3 regions of the Streptomyces sp. NPDC060064 genome follow, and region 3 is predicted to be linked to each of the others. Evidence: riboswitches for the same ligand, from Rfam matches in the RefSeq annotation. Region 3 holds a riboswitch; each other region holds the start of a gene.

Region 1 (6,158 bases), on a different contig from region 3:
GGTCGTGAAGGCGCTGGAGGCGACACCCGGCCAAGTGGTCCCGGTGCGTGCTTCACGCAGCAAGGCGACCGTCGAGCAGTGGATCAAGGAGGGAAAGGATGCGGTCCGTATCGATCTCGATGACCCCGACACCTTCCCCGGCGCGCTGGAGGGCATCGAGCGGGTATTCCTGATGACCGGCTACACCTCGGCGATGAACCACCAGACCAAGACCCTGGCGGATGCCGCCGAGGACGCCGGCGTCAGCTTCGTGGTGCACCTGGGCGTGTTCAGCGACAAACGCTCCACCGACCCGCACTTCGCGTGGCACGAACTGGTGGAGCGCTACATCGCAGGCTCCAAGCTGGCCTGGGCGAATGTGCATCCGCACGTGTTCATGGAGAACCTGCTGGGCATCAACCGGCTGCGGGACGGCCAGATGGTGTGGCCCATGGGCGACAAACAGGTCGGCTGGATCGCCGGCGACGACATCGCAGCGGTCGTGGCCAAGGTCCTGGCCGAAGGCCCCGAGACGCACGCGGGCAAGGATTACTACCTGTCCGCCGATCTCCTCAACGGTGCCGAGGTGGCCGAGGCCCTCTCCGCCGCCCTCGGACGAGAGATCCCCGCGCTGGTCCTGACCCCGGACGATCTGCAGCGCATGATCGATGCGGGGCTGAACACCGCGCCCGCCAACATGGACGCCGCGTACGCGGCGAGCACGCTGATCTGGGCGCGACAGACCTACGAGGGCCGCATGGACTACTCCGCCGTCACCACCAGCACGGTCCAGGACCTGCTCGGCCGAGAGCCCGTCCATCTCGGCTCGTGGGCCACCGCACACCGGCAGGAACTGCTCGAACAGCTCTCCTGACAGCTGCGGCAGAGTCAGTGCGACGGGTCGCACGTTCCGGCGGGCGTGCATGATCCAGCCCATGGTCCGCTCGACCAGCCGGCGCCATGAAAGGACGACAAAGCCCCGTTGGCGCCGCTGGGCCGGGCGTTCGGGGCGAGATGGTGCACGATGACTAAATGATCACTGTCGCCACAGGCCGCGGGTGATGCGCTCCCAGGGCGAGCGGGTGGCGCCGAAATGGGTCTCGTGTGTCCAGAGGTGGGTGCACGACGGGCACTGCAGGTGGAGCAGGCTGCCGGTGTTGGAGAGCAGGTAGCGCCAGTGCTCGGAGCATGTACGCCCCTGCTCGCATGTGGCGCACCCGCGGCGGTCGTCGCAGTTCGGACAGGCCACCCAGGCGCGGCGCCCGATGTCGGCCTGCGGGTCAAGCGGCAGCATGGCCGCCCCCTCTCCGCGGGAGCACACCGGCCGAGACCAGCTCGTCGTACAGGCGCTGCTGCTCCGCGCTGAGGCCGGAGTACAGCAGCTCGTACGCCTCTTCCTCACCGCGCAGTGCAGCGACGGGGTCCCAGTCGGGGCCGAGAGCGGCCAGGACGTGAGTCCGCCGGAGCATTTCGTGTGAGCCCAGGTCGACGGCGAAGTCGACCGGTGCGGGGGTGCCAGGTCGCTCCGCCGCGGGCCTGCTCGCTGAGGCGGGTTCGTCCGGTTCGCCAGGAAGGGTGGGGCCATGGGAGGACATGCGACCGAACGTAGGTAAGCCATCCTCGCTCCGGCAAGAGCAGGTGGGAGAAGTCACAACAGGTCGGCGACCGCGGCGGCACCCGAAGGTGGACCCAGGACGAGTGTCACCCAATCGCTCGTCGTGTGGCGTGCACGGGGCGCCTGGGCGGTCACCCCCCTGTCCGGGTGCCGGAGCGGGGTCCATCGGTCCCCCGCTCCGGCACCCGCCTTGAGTCAGGAAGCCTCAGTCCGAAGCTCAGCCCTGACCTCGTGAGCCGCCGCAACCAGGTGCTCGAGGGACGCCTTGGTCTCCGCCCAGCCGCGGGTCTTCAGGCCGCAGTCCGGGTTGACCCACAGACGTTCGGCCGGAATCGCTTTGAGTCCTTTGCGGAGCAGGGCTGCTGCTTCGTCAGCGCTGGGCACGCGCGGGGAGTGGATGTCGTAGACGCCGGGGCCGGCCTCGCGCGGGTAGCCGTGACCGGCGAGTTCGCGTGCGACCTGCATGTGGGAGCGGGCTGCCTCCAGGCTGATGACGTCGGCGTCGAGGTCGTCGATGGCCTGGACGATGTCGCCGAACTCGGCGTAGCACATATGGGTGTGGATCTGGGTGTCCGGGCGCACGCCACTTGTGGCGAGGCGGAACGCCTCCGTCGCCCAGGCCAGGTACACCCCGTGGTCGGCGGCCCGAAGCGGGAGGGTTTCGCGCAGCGCGGGCTCGTCGACCTGGATCACCGAACTGCCCGCTGCCTCCAGGTCGTTGACCTCGTCGCGCAGGGCGAGGGCGACCTGGCGTGCGGTGTCGCCGAGCGGCTGATCGTCGCGGACGAAGGACCAGGCGAGCATGGTGACGGGGCCGGTGAGCATGCCCTTGACGGGGCGGTCGGTGAGCGATTGGGCGTACGACGTCCAGCGGATCGTCATCGGTTCGGGGCGTGAGATGTCGCCGGCCAGGATCGGCGGGCGGACGTAGCGGGTGCCGTACGACTGGACCCAGCCGTGCTCAGTGGCGAGATACCCCGTCAGCTGCTCGGCGAAATACTGCACCATGTCGTTGCGTTCGGGCTCGCCGTGCACCAGGACGTCGATACCGGTCTTCTCCTGGAAGGAGATGACCTCGCGGATCTCCGCCTCGATGCGCCCCTCGTAGCCGGCGGTGTCGATCCTTCCCGCACGCAGATCGGACCGGGCGGTGCGCAGTTCGGTCGTCTGGGGGAAGGAGCCGATGGTCGTCGTGGGCAGCAGCGGCAGGCCGAGGTGGGCACGCTGGGCGGCGGCCCGCTCGGGGTACGGCTGGGAGCGGCGGCCGTCCGTGTCAGTGACCGCGGCTGCCCGGGCACGCACCGCCGGGTCACGTGTGATCGCCGAGCCCGCCCTGGAGTTGAGATCGGCGCGGTTGGCGGCGAGTTCGGCTGCGATGGTGTCGGTGCCCTGGGCGAGACCGCGGGCGAGGGCGACGATCTCGGCGGTCTTCTGCCGGGCGAAGGCGAGCCAGCGGGCGATCTGCGGGTCGATGTCCCGCTCGGCGGAGCTGTCGAGCGGGACATGCAGCAGCGAGCAGGAGGCGGCGACGTCGACCTGGCCGGCCAGGCCGAGCAGGGTGCCCAGCGTGGACAGGGACTTCTCGAAGTCGTTGATCCAGATGTTGCGGCCGTTGACGACTCCGGCGACCAGGCGCTTGCCGGGCAGCCCGCCGACCGCGGCCAGGTCGTCGAGATTGGCCGCGGCGGCTTCGGTGAAGTCCAGCGCGAGACCGTCGACGGGGGCCTTGGCGAGGATGGGCAGGGCCTCACCGAGCCGGTCGAAGTAGGAGGCGACGAGCAGCTTGGGCCGGTCGTCGAGACCACCGAGGTCGCGGTAGGCACGGGCCGCGGCGTTCAGGTCCGCGCGGGTGCGGTCCTGCACAAGGGCGGGTTCGTCCAGCTGCACCCACTCGGCGCCGGCGGCCCGCAGGTCGGACAGCACCTCGGCGTACACCGGCAGCAGTCGGTCCAGCAGAGTGATCGGCTCGAAGTCGGCGGCAACGCCGGGGGCGGGCTTGGCCAGCAGCAGATAGGTGACCGGTCCGACGAGCACCGGCCGGGCGGTGTGACCGAGCGCAATGGCTTCCTTGAGCTCGGCGACCTGCTTGGTGGAGTCGGCGGTGAAGACGGTGTCGGGGCCGAGTTCGGGGACCAGGTAGTGGTAGTTGGTGTCGAACCACTTGGTCATCTCCAGCGGCGCGACGTCCTGGGTGCCGCGTGCCATCGCGAAGTAGCCGTCCAGGGAGCCTGCCTCGACGGCGGCACGGTGGCGGGCAGGGATCGCGCCGACCATGACGCTGGTGTCCAGGACGTGGTCGTAGTACGAGAAGTCGCCGGTCGGGACCTCGTGGATGCCGGCTTCGGTGAGCTGCTGCCAGTTGGCACGGCGCAGCTCGGCGGCGGTCTCCCGGAGGGCTGCGGCGGTGACGCGGCCCTTCCAGTAGCCCTCGATGGCCTTCTTCAGTTCACGGTTCTGGCCCTGACGGGGGTAGCCGTACACGGTGGCCCGTGCTGCCGCGGCTGTGGACAAGCTGGTCACGGAACTCTCCTTCGCGAGTATGTCTCCTGTGGAACCCGGCGACGGGCAGAGAACGCGAAGGGGTGACGAACCGGACGGCACGGTCTCGCGCCGTGCGCGCGGCCGTCCGTCTGGTAGGTACGCCGACCCGCCCTCGAGGTCACCGGGATCTCCGCACGCGATCGAGTCGCGTACGGGCAACGGGCAGGTCTTCGGACTCGCGGGCACGTCTGCCGGTCTCCCGGCGGACTCCTACTGGCCGTCGCTTCCCAGACCCGGCCGGGTCCAGTGCGTATGACGGCGGTCGTTCCCGCTCACCGCTGCGGGGCAGTCCCGGATTTTCACCGGGTTCCCTCTTACGACGCTCCTGCCTGGCTGACAGGACGAACCAGCTGCGTCGGCCAGCCTAGAGGGCGGCCCTTGAGTACGAATACAGTTGTTCACATTCCGGACGGTGATCTGAGCCATGTGGCTCAGGCACGAGCAACACAGCAGGGCGCGGGGCAGCTCAGTCAAACCGCTCCGCGCCCCGCTCCGCAGCAGCCGCGGGGCCCCTCAGCCCCGGCGGCGAACCCGGGCCCCTCAGCCCCGGTCGTAGGTGTGGAACCCCCGGCCCGACTTGCGGCCGAGCAGCCCCGCCTCGACCATCCGCTGGAGCAGCGGTGGCGGGGCGTAGAGAGGTTCCTTGAACTCGTCGTACAGCGACTCCGCGATGGCCGCGACAGTGTCCAGGCCGATCAGGTCCGCCAGCTTGAGCGGCCCCATGGGATGGGCGCAGCCGAGCTCCATCCCCGCGTCGACGTCGGCGGCGGTGGCGAAGCCGGACTCGGCCATGCGGACCGCCGAGAGGAGATACGGGATGAGCAGGGCGTTGACGACGAAGCCGGCCCGGTCCTGGGAGCGGACCACCGTCTTGCCCAGCGTGCCGGTCGCGAACTCCTCGACTGCCGTCACCGCCTCGGGTGCGGTGTGCAGAGATGCCACGACCTCCACGAGCGGCAGGACAGGCACCGGGTTGAAGAAGTGCAGTCCCAGGACGCGGTCGGCGCGGTGTGTGGCCATGCCCAGGCGCATGACCGGGATGGACGAGGTGTTGGTGGCCAGAATCGCCTCCGGATCCTCGACGACCTTGTCCAGGGCCGCGAAGACCTCGGTCTTCGCGTCGGCGTTCTCGACGACGGCCTCGACGACGAGCTGCCGGTCGGCCAGATCGTCGAGGCTGCCGGTGAACACAAGGCGTGCCAGAGCGTCTTCGGCGGAGAGCCGGTCCAGCTTGCCGCGCTGGACGGCGCGTTCGAGGGACAGCGCCACACGTTCCCGGGCCCCGCGGGCCGCTGTGGCATCCGCCTCGCAGACCACCGTGTCAAGCCCGGCGCGAGCGCAGACCTCGGCTATGCCGGCCCCCATCTGGCCGCCGCCGACCACGCCGACCCTGGTGAGGGATCCGTTCATGACTGCACTTCCGATCGTCGAACGAGGTGGCGGGCGTATGCGTCGGCGGTGAAGAAGGCCGGCAAGTCCCTGGCCAGGGCGGTGCGTTCGAAGATCGCGCGGACTTCGTCCACTCGGGCCCAGGGGTACTCCGCCCCGAGAGCGGCGATCTCGTCGTCCAGCAGCGCGACCACCGTGTCGCGCTCGACGAGGCCGTGGCGTATCCACTGCCAGATCTGGCAGCGGGCGATCTCTGCCGTGGCCGCGTCCTCCATCAGCCCGTACAGCGCGACGGCGCCGCTGCCGCGCAGCCAGGCGTCGAAGTAACGCAGGGCGACGGCGATGTTCGAGCGGACGCCTTCGGAGGTGGGCGGTCCGGCGGTGCGCCGGACAGCAACGAGGTCGTCGGCGGTCACCTCGACGTCGTCGCGGGTGCGCTCGATCTGGTGGGGCCGGTCGCCCAGGACGCTGTCGAAGACGTCACGGCAGACGGGCACGAGTCCGGGGTGGGCGACCCAGGAGCCGTCGAAGCCGTCCTCCGCCTCGCGTTCCTTGTCGAGCCGGACCTTGGCGAGCGCCGCCTCGTTGGTCTGGGCGTCGCGGCTGGGGACGTGGGCTGCCATGCCGCCGATGG
Region 2 (6,158 bases), on a different contig from region 3:
GGCGAGGTCGGCCACGTCGGAGTGGAGATCGACCTCCTCCACGGTCCAGGTGTTCTTGATCGCGTCGCGGTAGCGCTCGTAGAAGTCCGGGTAACGCATCGGACGCAGGGTCAGTTCGAAGCCCGGGTCCAGCAGGTTCTTCTCGGTGTTCGGGGTGGTCATTACTGGCAGGCCTCGCAGGACTCGGGGTTTTCGAGGGAGCAGGCGATCGCGTCCGCGTCGGGGGCCGACGACTGCTGTACGGGGATGGAGGCGGCGGTCGCCGCAGCGCCGGAGCCGGCCGCACGGGCGATCCGCGTCGCCGGCCGGGAGCGCAGGTAGTACGTCGTCTTCAGCCCCTGCTTCCAGGCGTACGCGTACATCGAGCTGAGCTTCCCGATCGTCGGCGTCTCCAGGAAGAGGTTCAGCGACTGGCTCTGGTCCAGGAACGGCGTACGGGCCGCCGCCATGTCGATCAGGCCGCGCTGCGGGATCTCCCACGCCGTGCGGTACAGCGCGCGGACGTCGGCCGGGATCCAGCTGAAGCCCTGCACCGAGCCGCTGGACTCGCGCAGCGCCTCACGGGTCTGCGCGTCCCAGACGCCCAGCTTCTTCAGCTCCGCCACCAGGTAGCCGTTGACCTGGAGGAACTCACCGCTGAGTGTCTCGCGCTTGAAGAGGTTGGAGACCTGCGGCTCGATGCACTCGTAGACACCTGCGATCGAGGCGATGGTCGCGGTCGGCGCGATGGCGAGCAGCAGGGAGTTGCGCATGCCGGTCGAGGCGACCCGGGCGCGCAGCGCGTCCCAGCGCTCCGGCCAGTTCAGCTCGACGTCGTAGTGGTCCGGGTGCAGCACGCCACGGGCCGCGCGCGTCCGGGACCAGGCGGGCAGCGGGCCGTTGCGCTCGGCGAGGTCGCAGGACGCCTCGTACGCCGCGAGCATGATCCGCTCGGCGATCCTCGTGGAGAGCGCCTTCGCCTCGGCCGAGTCGAAGGGCAGGCGGAGCTTGAAGAAGACGTCCTGGAGGCCCATCGCGCCCAGGCCCACCGGCCGCCACTTGGCGTTGGAGCGGCCGGCCTGCTCGGTCGGGTAGAAGTTGATGTCGACGACACGGTCGAGGAAGGTGACGGCGGTACGGACGGTCTCGTCGAGCCGCTCCCAGTCGATGCCGCCGTCGGCGACGAACGCACCCAGGTTGACCGAGCCGAGGTTGCAGACGGCCGTCTCACCGTCGTCCGTCACCTCGAGGATCTCGGTGCAGAGGTTCGAGGAGTGGACCGTGTGGCCCGGCTCCGCCGTCTGGTTGGCGGTGCGGTTGGAGGCGTCCTTGAAGGTCATCCAGCCCTGGCCGGTCTGGGCGAGCGTCCGCATCATCCGGCCGTAGAGGTCACGGGCCGGCATGGACTTCTGCGCGAGACCGGCGGCCTCGGCCTTGCGGTACGCCGCGTCGAACTCGTCGCCCCACAGGTCGACCAGCTCCGGCACATCCGCGGGCGAGAACAGCGACCAGTCGGCATCCGCCTCGACGCGGCGCATGAACTCGTCGGGGATCCAGTGCGCGAGGTTCAGATTGTGCGTACGCCGGGCGTCCTCGCCGGTGTTGTCGCGCAGCTCCAGGAACTCCTCGATGTCGGAGTGCCAGGTCTCCAGGTAGACGGCGGCGGCGCCCTTGCGCCTGCCGCCCTGGTTCACCGCGGCGACCGAGGCGTCGAGGGTCTTGAGGAACGGGACGATGCCGTTGGAGTGGCCGTTGGTGCCCCGGATCAGCGAACCGCGGGAGCGGATACGGGAGTAGGAGAGGCCGATGCCGCCCGCGTGCTTCGAAAGACGGGCCACCTGGTGGTAGCGGTCGTAGATCGAGTCGAGCTCGTCCAGCGGCGAGTCCAGCAGATAGCAGGAGGACATCTGCGGGTGGCGGGTGCCGGAGTTGAAGAGCGTGGGCGAGGAAGGGAGGTAGTCGAGGCGGCTCATCAGGCCGTACAGCGCGGCGACCTCGTCCAGGGCACGGACCGAAGCGTCCTCGGCGAGGCCGCAGGCGACGCGCAGCATGAAGTGCTGCGGGGTCTCGATGACCTGACGGGTGATCGGGTGCCGGAGCAGATAGCGGCTGTAGAGGGTGCGCAGACCGAAGTAGCCGAAGCGGTCGTCGGCGGTCTGGTCGACGAGGGCATCCAGCCGCGCGGCGTGCAGCGTCACGAACTCGGCCGTACGGTCCGCGATCAGGCCCTCGCGGTGCCCGACCGCGACGGATGCGGAGAAGGCCACCGAGCCCTGTCCGGCTGCCTCGTCCGCGATATGACGGGTCAGCAGGCGGGCGGCGAGCCGCGAGTAGGCAGGGTCCTCGGAGATCAGCCCCGCGGCCGCGTCGGTGGCGAGGCTCCGCAGCTCGGCCGCGTCCGACCCGGCGTGCCGGCCGCGCAGCGCGGCGGCGGCGACACGTCCGGGGTCGGTGTCGGGCAGATCGGCGGTGAGGTCCGTGAGGGTCCGCAGCAGTGCGGTCCCGGGGCCGTCGGCCACCTGCTCGGAGATGCCTGAAGCCGGATCGGCTGGCGCGATGGTCACGTGGTGCTCTCCCTCGCTCGGCTCTGGGCCGGCGGGGGAGGGGAGGCCGGTACGGGCGTACGTACCCGTCGAAGGGCAGCACACCGCACGGCGTCCACCGGCCCAACCGCGAGGCCCGGACGTCTCGGCACCCGGTTCGGTCGAGCCGGATGCACCGTCGGCAGGTCCTCGGACTGGCGGGGTACGACAAAGCGCACCGCATCACACCGTTGCGGGACAGTTCCGGATTCACACCGGATTCCCCTGCGTCGACAGCGACCATGAGCATACATGTGGGGGCCGCTTGATGCGGCACCCCCCACATGTTGTGTCATGGCGCACTGCGGCTCCAACGCGTAAGGGAGCAAGGTGATCCCGGGGACGGTCTGGATATCCGCCCCGGACCCCGCGCCTCAATCGCCGTTGTGGCTTGATGTGCGGGGCTTGATTTGCTGCCCGCCCAACAGCCAAGGGCCGTCGCGCCCCTCCCGGGAAACGCAACGGCCCTCACGCCGGCCCGACCGTCAGTGACTCACCCCTGCCGTCGCCGACGGCAGTTCCACCTGGACGCCCGCGTCGCCCGCGTCCGCCGTGTAGTCCGACGGGCTGGTCTCGTCGACGCCCTCCGGGGCCCCCAGCGCCCGCATGGCGAACGTCAGGACCACCGTCACCACCACGTTCAGGATGAACGCCGTGAGGCCGATGTAGCCGATCTCGCCGAGGCCGGGGATCTCCGCCGACGAGCCGCCGAAGTGCTTCTGTGTCGGGCTCGCGACTCCGTACGCCGCCGACGTGCCGTAGATCATGCCGACCGCCCAGCCCGCCAGCAGCGCCCAGCGGTGGAACCAGCGCGTGAACAGGCCGCCGACCAGAGCCGGGAAGGTCTGGAGGATCCAGATGCCGCCAAGGAGCTGGAAGTTGATCGCCACTGTCTTGTCCATCGTCAGAACGAAGACCAGCGCGCCCACCTTCACCAGCAGCGAGACCAGCTTGGAGACCTTCGTCTCCTGCGCGGGCGTCGCGTCCGGCTTGATGAAGTCCTTGTAGATGTTCCGGGTGAACAGATTCGCCGCCGCGATCGACATGATCGCCGCCGGCACCAGCGCGCCGATGCCGATCGCCGCGAACGCCACACCCGCGAACCAGTCCGGGAACATCGTCTCGAACAGCTGAGGGATCGCCAGCTGACCGTTCTGCACCTTGATACCGGCCGCGATCGCCATGAACCCGAGCAGCGCCAGCAGACCCAGCATCAGCGAGTACAGCGGCAGGATCGTGGTGTTGCGGCGGATCACATCACGGCTGCGCGAGGACAGCGTCGCCGTGATCGAGTGCGGATACATGAAGAGCGCGAGCGCCGAGCCCAGCGCCAGCGTCGCGTAACCCCACTGGCCCGCCTCGCCCGGCGCCAGCGCACCCCGTGGCTTCTCCGTCGCCGGGTTGATCTGCGCGAACGCGTCGCCCGCCTTCGCGAAGATGTCGTCGAAGCCGCCGAGCTTGATCGGGATGTAGATGATCGCCACCGCGATGACGATGTAGATCAGCGCATCCTTGACGAACGCGATCAGCGCCGGCGCCCGCAGGCCGGACGAGTAGGTGTACGCCGCCAGCACACCGAAGGCGATCAGCAGCGGCAGGTCCTTGACGAACCAGCTGGTCGTCTCGCCACCGCCGACGCCCATCACATCGAGTACCGCCTGGATGCCGACCAGTTGGAGCGCGATGTACGGCATCGTCGCCAGGATGCCGGTGACGGCGACCGCCAGCGAGAGGCCCTTCGAGCCCCAGCGCCCGCGCACGAAGTCCGAAGTGGTGACGTATCCGTGCTTGTGCGACACCGACCACAGCCGCGGCAGAAAGGTGAAGATCAGCGGGTAGACGAGGATCGTGTACGGCACGGCGAAGAAGCCCGCCGCGCCCGCCGCGTAGATCGCCGCCGGGACGGCGACGAAGGTGTACGCCGTGTACAGGTCGCCGCCGAGCAGGAACCAGGTGACCCAGGTGCCGAACGAACGGCCGCCCAGGCCCCATTCGTCGAGGCTGTCGCTCTCGGCCTTGCGCCAGCGCGCGGCCAGGAAGCCCATGACCGTGACGGCCAGGAAGAAGAAGATGAAGACGCCGAGCGCGACGCCGTTCACGCCGTCCTTCACTTCGACGCACCTCCCTTGCGGGCGCGCTGGTCACGCTGCCACAGCTGGTAAGCGATCATGGTGAGTGCGGTCGAGATGACCACCCAGAGCATCTGGTACCAGTAGAAGAACGGGATCCCGATGAAGGCCGGTTCGGTCTTCGCATACGAACTGACCCAGAGCATTGCCACAAACGGCGCGAAGAGGCAGAGGGCGACGATCACGCGCACCGGCGTGATGACCGGTGGTTTCGCTTCAGGAACTTCAGGCACTTCCGGCGCTTCTGGCGCCTCAGGCTCTGCTGACATACGGCGACTCCGTCCCCTCGCTGATCACCTGTACCTGTAATGCGCAGGAAATGTAGGCGAGGCTTTCGAACCGAGTCACCCCCGTCCGCATATCGGTACGGCAACGACTTCGCGTCGCGCCCGGGCACGGTGGCCGCAAACATGACATAGCGCCGCAACGGCAGTTGCGGCGCTGTGCCGATGAACCTCGGCGGGGCAGGGTGTGCGGGCCGGACCGCGGTTCAGGGACCGGTTCAGGGTCGGTTCAGGGTGCGGGGCGCTGAAGTCTCGCCACGAACTTGTACCGGTCGCCCCGGTACACCGAGCGCACCCACTCCACGGGCTCGCCCTGCGCGTCGAGCGAGTGGCGCGACAGCATCAGCATCGGCAGGCCCACGTCCGTACCGAGCAGCCCCGCCTCGCGCGGCGTGGCCAGCGAGGTCTCGATCGTCTCCTCGGCCTCGGCCAGATGGACGTCGTACACCTCCGCCAGCGCCGTGTAGAGCGAGGTGTACTTCACCAGGCTGCGCCGCAGCGCCGGGAAGCGCTTGGCCGACAGATGCGTCGTCTCGATCGCCATCGGTTCGCCGCTCGCCAGCCGCAGCCGCTCGATCCGCAGCACCCGTCCGCCGGCCGCGATGTCCAGCAGTCCGGCCAGCGTGTCGTCGGCCGTGACATACCCGATGTCCAGCAGTTGCGAGGTGGGCTCGAGGCCCTGGGCCCGCATGTCCTCGGTGTACGAGGTGAGCTGGAGGGCCTGCGAGACCTTGGGCTTGGCCACGAAGGTGCCCTTGCCCTGGATGCGCTCGAGGCGGCCCTCGACGACCAGTTCCTGGAGCGCCTGGCGCACCGTCGTACGCGAGGTGTCGAACTCCGCGGCGAGTGTGCGCTCCGGCGGCACGGGCGTGCCGGGCGGCATGGTCTCCGTCATGTCCAGCAAGTGGCGCTTCAGCCGGTAGTACTTGGGCACGCGTGCGGTACGGGTCTGTGCCCCGCCCTCGGTCTCGGTGCCGCCCCCGTCCGTGGCCATGGCCCGCCTTCCCGACTCTTGTGCTGCTGCCGTCACCGGCTCCTCCGTCTGTTGCGGCTCACATGGTGGCACGGTCCGGTCACGGGTCGTCGACCTCCCTCAGGTGTCGGTCCGATAACGGAGGTGACAGCCCTTCTTATACACCCTTGACACCCCTAAAGGTCTAGGCCAAGCTCCCGAGTACTGGTCT
Region 3 (6,158 bases):
GTCGTAAGGCACTCCGCTCGGGGTGACCAGGACGAGTCCGCCGACCCGTACCGAGACATTGCCCGAGGTGCCTACCACCAGGCCTTCCGCCGCTGTTCTGCGGGCCGTGGCCACGAGGTCTTCCCACGCCCGCTCGATCGCGTCCTGCCGCACCTGATCGGTCATGCGGCGATCCTGTCAGGCGGGGCCGGGAGGCCACAGAGGTCACGGTGACGGAGATCACTCAAATCACCAGAAAAGGCGCCTTCCGCGCCGCCGCTCCCGCCATCGCCGCGGTGATCGGCGAGCGGAGTGACGGATCCTCACTTGCGGACACCGCAAAGCCCGTCTCAGTTCATCTTCCGTTCACCCAGATTAACTACGTTCGCCGAGCCACTGACGTCAAACGATTGCCTGGGTAAATGGAACACATCACCTTGCTGCTCGCGATTGTGATCGCGACAGCTCTCGTGTTCGATTTCACGAACGGTTTCCACGACACCGCCAACGCGATGGCGACGACCATCTCGACCGGCGCTCTGAAGCCCAAGACGGCGGTGGCCATGGCCGCCGCGCTCAACCTCGTCGGCGCGTTCCTGTCGGTGGAGGTCGCCAAGACGATCTCCAGCGGCATCGTCACCGAGTCAGGCATCACACCCGAAGTCATCTTTGCTGCGCTCGTCGGCGCCATCCTCTGGAACCTGATGACCTGGCTGATCGGCCTGCCGTCCAGTTCCTCGCACGCCCTCATGGGCGGTCTGATCGGCGCCACCATCGCCTCGGTCGGCGTCAGCGGCGTCAATGGCGGCACGGTCGTCACCAAGGTGCTGATCCCCGCGATCGCGGCCCCGCTGGTCGCCGGCCTCGCGGCGTTCCTCGCCGCCCGGCTGACGTACAAGATCGGCAAGAACGCCGACGAGAAGGCCACCGCAAAGGGCTACCGCGCCGGCCAGATCGCCTCGGCGGGCCTGGTCTCCCTGGCCCACGGCACCAATGACGCCCAGAAGACCATGGGCGTCATCACGCTGGCGCTCGTCGCCGGCGGCGTCCTCTCCCCCGGCTCCAACCCCCCGATGTGGGTCATCCTCTCCGCCGGTCTCGCGATCGCGATGGGCACCTACCTCGGCGGCTGGCGCATCATCCGCACCCTGGGCACGGGCCTCACCGACCTCCAGCCGCAGCAGGGCTTCGCCGCCCAGACCAGCGCGGCCAGCGTCATTCTCGCCTCCTCCAACCTCGGCTTCTCCCTGTCGACCACGCACTCCTGCTCCGGCGCCGTGATGGGCGCGGGCCTGGGCCGCAAGGGCGGCGTGGTCCGCTGGTCCACCGCCACCCGGATGTTCGTCGCCTGGGGTCTGACCCTGCCGGCCGCGGGTCTGGTCGCCGCGGGCTCGGAGTTCGTGTCCAGGCAGGGCGACTGGGGTGTCGCGGTCGTCGCGGCCTTCCTGATCGGCGCCTGCGCCGCGATCTGGTTCATCTCCCGCCGCCAGGTGGTCGACCACACCAACGTCAACGCGGTGGACGCCGACGCCGAGCCCGCGGGTGTCGTGACCACCGCCATCGCGGCCGTCACCCCGCCGCCGGCCGGCACGCCCGCGCAGGACTTCAAGACCACCATCCCGGCTCCGGCCCCCACCGACTCCGAGCCGACGCAGCCGGCCACGGTGTAAGGACAGATCAGCATGAACATCGACTGGGCAGCTCTCGGCTCCGTCTTCGGCGTGAGCCTCGTCGCCACCGTCGCCCTCGTGGGTCTGTTCACCCTGGGCATCGTCGGCCTGACCAAGCAGGAGTCGGCGGCCGCGCAGGGCGGTTCCGCGGCCCTGGCACGCACCGGCGCGTACGCCTGCTTCGCGCTCTGCGCGGCGGCCGTGGCGTACGGGATCTATCTGATCGTCATCTGACGGCACGGTTCACCGGCTTCACGAGTTGCATCAACCGCTTCACAGGCCGGGCCGGGCACCCCTTCGGGTGACCCGGCCCGGCTCTCGCGTCGCGGGCGACGTGACGGTACGGCCCGTTTTCGACACCTGGCGGAAAACCGCCCCACATGTGTGCCCCAACACACTCTTGCATCGCAGGTCAAAGGCAAGTTGACGGTCGTTCTCGCAGCGTGGTGGACTGCCGAAGCCATCTACGGCGGCAGAAGAGGAAGCCGGTGCAAATCCGGCGCGGTCCCGCCACTGTCACCGGGGAGCAGTCCCCGGAAGCCAGGAACTCTCACCGCCGGTCACGTCGAACCAGGGCGCGGACACCCTGAGTGAGGACATATCGCCATGCCCGGCTGCGGTTCAGTTCCTGCTGTGAGTACGAGGGTCGTTCGAGGCGAAGCGTCGGCCTGAACCCATGCGTGCCGACCGTGAATTCGTGTACGGCGCCACCGCCGGCCTGGCCGGCGACCTGCTGCTCGGCGATCCCCGCCGCGGGCATCCGGTCGCCGCGTTCGGGCGGGCCGCGGGCGCTGTCGAGCATGTCCTGTGGCGTGACCACCGTGGCTGGGGCGCACTGCACACCGCCGTGTGCGCCGGAGGCGCCGCGGGTGCCGCCGCGGTTCTCGCGCGCGGTGTACGGGGCCGCGGCCGCGCATCCGTCGCACTGATCGCCGCGGCCACCTGGGCCGTCGTCGGAGGTACGTCGCTGGGCCGCGAGGCGCGGGCCATCGGCGGCGCGCTCGCCGCCGGTGACGTGGACGTGGCGCGGGAGCGCCTGCCGCATCTGTGCGGGCGCGATCCGCAGGCGCTGGACGAGCAGCAGATCGCACGCGCCGTCGTCGAGTCCGTCGCCGAGAACACCTCCGACGCCGTGGTGGGCGCGCTGGTCTGGGGCGCCGTCGCGGGCGTGCCGGGTCTGGTGGGGTTCCGTGCCGTCAACACGCTGGACGCGATGGTCGGGCACAAGTCGGCCAAATACCGGAGGTTCGGCTGGGCCTCGGCGCGGCTCGACGATGTGGCCGGCTGGCCGGGGGCCCGGCTCACCGCGGGACTCGCGGTTCTCGCGGGCGGGGATGCGCGCGGAGCCGTACGGGCCTGGCGGGCCGATGCGAAGAAGCACCCGAGCCCGAACGCGGGCCCGGTGGAGGCTGCGTTCGCGGGGGCGCTCGGCGTACGGCTGGGCGGGACCCTCTCGTACGGCGGCCGGGTGGAGCACCGTCCCGTACTCAACTCCACCGGGCGCCCGGTGGAGTTCGGCGACATCGAACGCGCCGTACGGCTCTCGCGGCGCGTCGGCTGGCTGACACTGGCGACCTGCGCGGCGGGCCGCCTGGCGGGTCACGCACTGCGCGCGCGGCGCGCGGGAAAGGGGCGGGGATGAGCAGGCGCAGAGGCGGCGGGCTGCTGGTGGCGGGGACCACGTCCGACGCGGGCAAGAGCGTCGTCACGGCCGGGATCTGCCGATGGCTGGTGCGGCGGGGGGTGAAGGTCGCGCCCTTCAAGGGGCAGAACATGTCCCTCAATTCGTTCGTGACGCGCGAGGGCGCGGAGATCGGCCGGGCGCAGGCCATGCAGGCGCAGGCCGCGCGCGTGGAGCCGAGCGCGCTGATGAATCCCGTGCTGCTCAAGCCGGGCAGCGACCGGTCGAGCCAGGTGGTCCTGATGGGCAAACCGGTGGGCGAACTGAGCGCCCGCGGGTTCTTCGGGGGGTCTGAGGGGGCGTCCCCCGGGAAAATGCTGCGCGGTGGGCGGCAGGAGGCGCTGCTCGGGACCGTCGTGGAGTGCCTGGAGGAGCTGCGGGGCACGTATGAAGCCGTGATCTGCGAGGGGGCGGGCAGTCCGGCCGAGATCAATCTGCGGCGTACGGACATCGTGAACATGGGCATCGCGCGAGCGGCACAGCTCCCGGTGCTGGTGGTCGGAGACATCGACCGCGGTGGGGTCTTCGCCTCGTTCTTCGGGACCACCGCGCTGCTCAGCGCCGAGGATCAGGCGCTGGTCGCCGGATACATCGTCAACAAGTTCCGCGGCGATGTGTCGCTGCTGGAGCCCGGTATCGAGATGCTGCGCGGGCTGACCGGGCGGCACACATACGGGATTCTGCCGTACGCCCACGGGCTCGGCATCGACGAGGAGGACGGGCTGCGGGTCTCGCTGCGCGGCGCGGTACGGGAGTCGGTGGTCGCGCCGCCCGTGGGCGAGGACATACTGCGGGTCGCGGTCTGTGCCGTGCCGCTGATGTCCAACTTCACGGACGTGGACGCGCTGGCCGCCGAGCCGGGTGTCGTCGTGCGGTTCGTGGACCGGGCCGAGGAACTTGTCGACGCCGACCTGGTGGTCGTGCCGGGAACCCGGGGCACGGTCAGGGCCCTGGAGTGGCTCAAGGAGCGCGGGCTGGCCGACGCGCTGGCGCGCCGGGCTGCCGAGGGGCGGCCCGTGCTCGGTGTCTGCGGCGGTTTCCAGCTCCTCGGCGAGCACATCGAGGACGAGGTCGAGTCGCGGGCGGGCCGTGTCCAGGGGCTTGGACTGCTGCCCGTGCGGGTGCGGTTCGCGCGCGAGAAGACCCTCGCCCGGCCGGTCGGCGAGGCCCTGGGTGAACGCGTGGAGGGCTACGAGATCCACCACGGCGTCGCCGAAGTACTCGGCGGCGACACGTTCATCTCCGATGGCGACGGACACAGCCTGGACGGCTGCCGGGTCGGCGCCGTCCGGGGTACGCACTGGCACGGATCGCTGGAGAGCGACGGCTTCCGCCGGGCGTTCCTGCGCGACGTCGCCGAGGCCGCGGGCCGGCGGTTCGTGCCCGCGCCCGACACCAGCTTCGGCGCGCTGCGCGAAGAGCAGCTGGACCGCCTCGGCGATCTCATCGAAGAACACGCGGATACGGATGCGCTGCTGCGGCTCATCGAGTCGGGCGCACCCTCAGGACTTCCCTTCATCGCACCTGGAGCGCCATGAGCACCGAGAGCACCGTGCTGTTGCTGTCCACCGCCGATACGGATCTGCTGGCGGCCCGGGCCTCCGGCGCGCCCTACCGCATCGGCAATCCGACCCGTATCGATGTGGCGGAGGAGCTGCCCGCGCTCATCGCGGGCGCGTCCGTCGCGGTCGTACGGCTGCTCGGCGGGAAGCGGGCCTGGGAGGACGGGCTCGCGGTCCTCAAGGCGTCCGGGATTCCGACCGTGCTGCTGGGCGGCGAGGCGGTGCCCGACGCGGAGTTGATGGCCGAGTCGTCCGTGCACGCGGGTGCTGTCGCGGAGGCCCTGCAGTATCTCGTCGAGGGCGGGCCCGGGAACCTCGTCGAGCTGTCCCGGTTCCTGACGGAGGACGTGCTGCTGGCCGGTCACGGTCGTGCCGCGGACGCGCGGGACAGGCACAGTGCCGAGCCGCAGAAGATGCCGGAGTGGGGCGTGCACGGCGCGCGTGCGTATGTGGAGGGGCGGCCGAGCGTCGGCGTGCTCTTCTACCGCGCGCACCAGCTCTCCGGCAACACCGGATTCGTCGACACGCTGTGCGACGCGATCGAGGCCCGCGGGTCCAACGCCCTTCCCGTGTACTGCGGTTCGCTGCGCGGCGCCGACGCCGAGCTGTACGAGCTGCTCGCCAGGACCGATGCGCTGGTCGCCACGGTGCTGGCGGCGGGCGGCACGCGGGCGAGTGACGCCAGCGCCGGCGGGGACGACGAGGCCTGGGACATCGGCGCGCTCGCCGAGCTCAATGTGCCGGTGCTGCAGGGACTGTGCCTGACCTCGTCGAAGGCCACCTGGGAGGCGTCGGACGCGGCCCTGTCCCCCATGGACGCGGCGATGCAGGTGGCGATCCCCGAGTTCGACGGGCGGATCATCACGGTCCCGTTCTCCTTCAAGGAGCAGGGCCCCGACGACGTGCCGGTGTATGTCGCCGACCCGGAGCGCGCCGGACGCGTTGCCGGAATCGCCGTACGCCACGCCCGGTTGAAGCACAAGCCGAACGCCGAGAAGAAGCTCGCGCTCGTCTTCACCGCCTACCCGACCAAGCATTCACGGGTCGGCAACGCCGTCGGTCTCGACACCCCGGCGTCCGCCGTGCGGGTGCTGGACGCGCTGCGCGACGCCGGTTACGCCGTGGAGGGCTACCCCGACAACGGCGACGAGCTGATCCACCGGCTGATCAACGCCGGTGGTCACGATGTGGAGTGGCTGACCGAGGAGCAGCTGGCCGCCGCCCCCGCGCGCGTGCCGCTCGCCGACTACCGCGCCTGGTTCGACA

What was found. Region 3 has a riboswitch for cobalamin ahead of ACFWDI_RS12990 (cobalamin biosynthesis protein). Riboswitches for the same ligand answer to the same signal wherever they lie in the genome.
Region 1: linked by a shared signal. The riboswitch ahead of metE (5-methyltetrahydropteroyltriglutamate--homocysteine S-methyltransferase) and the one ahead of ACFWDI_RS12990 (cobalamin biosynthesis protein) in region 3 are both predicted to bind cobalamin.
Region 2: linked by a shared signal. The riboswitch ahead of ACFWDI_RS18630 (ribonucleoside-diphosphate reductase subunit alpha) and the one ahead of ACFWDI_RS12990 (cobalamin biosynthesis protein) in region 3 are both predicted to bind cobalamin.

The regions. Positions count from the first base shown of each region.
Region 1 covers NZ_JBHWWF010000042.1:40,999-47,156, reverse strand. Annotated here, with positions in the region: gene ACFWDI_RS34900 (NmrA family NAD(P)-binding protein) at 1-853, shown strand, start outside; gene ACFWDI_RS34895 (hypothetical protein) at 1,016-1,273, opposite strand; gene ACFWDI_RS34890 (DUF6400 family protein) at 1,260-1,574, opposite strand; gene metE (5-methyltetrahydropteroyltriglutamate--homocysteine S-methyltransferase) at 1,790-4,114, opposite strand; cobalamin riboswitch at 4,279-4,501, opposite strand; gene ACFWDI_RS34880 (3-hydroxybutyryl-CoA dehydrogenase) at 4,676-5,545, opposite strand; gene aceB (malate synthase A) at 5,542-6,158, opposite strand, start outside.
Region 2 covers NZ_JBHWWF010000014.1:135,186-141,343, forward strand. Annotated here, with positions in the region: gene ACFWDI_RS18625 (ribonucleotide-diphosphate reductase subunit beta) at 1-162, opposite strand, end outside; gene ACFWDI_RS18630 (ribonucleoside-diphosphate reductase subunit alpha) at 162-2,543, opposite strand; cobalamin riboswitch at 2,685-2,821, opposite strand; gene mctP (monocarboxylate uptake permease MctP) at 3,047-4,672, opposite strand; gene ACFWDI_RS18640 (DUF3311 domain-containing protein) at 4,669-4,959, opposite strand; gene ACFWDI_RS18645 (GntR family transcriptional regulator) at 5,204-5,968, opposite strand.
Region 3 covers NZ_JBHWWF010000008.1:175,319-181,476, reverse strand. Annotated here, with positions in the region: gene ACFWDI_RS13005 (class II aldolase/adducin family protein) at 1-165, opposite strand, end outside; gene ACFWDI_RS13000 (anion permease) at 402-1,649, shown strand; gene ACFWDI_RS12995 (hypothetical protein) at 1,662-1,883, shown strand; cobalamin riboswitch at 2,079-2,220, shown strand; gene ACFWDI_RS12990 (cobalamin biosynthesis protein) at 2,326-3,291, shown strand; gene ACFWDI_RS12985 (cobyric acid synthase) at 3,288-4,868, shown strand; gene cobN (cobaltochelatase subunit CobN) at 4,865-6,158, shown strand, end outside.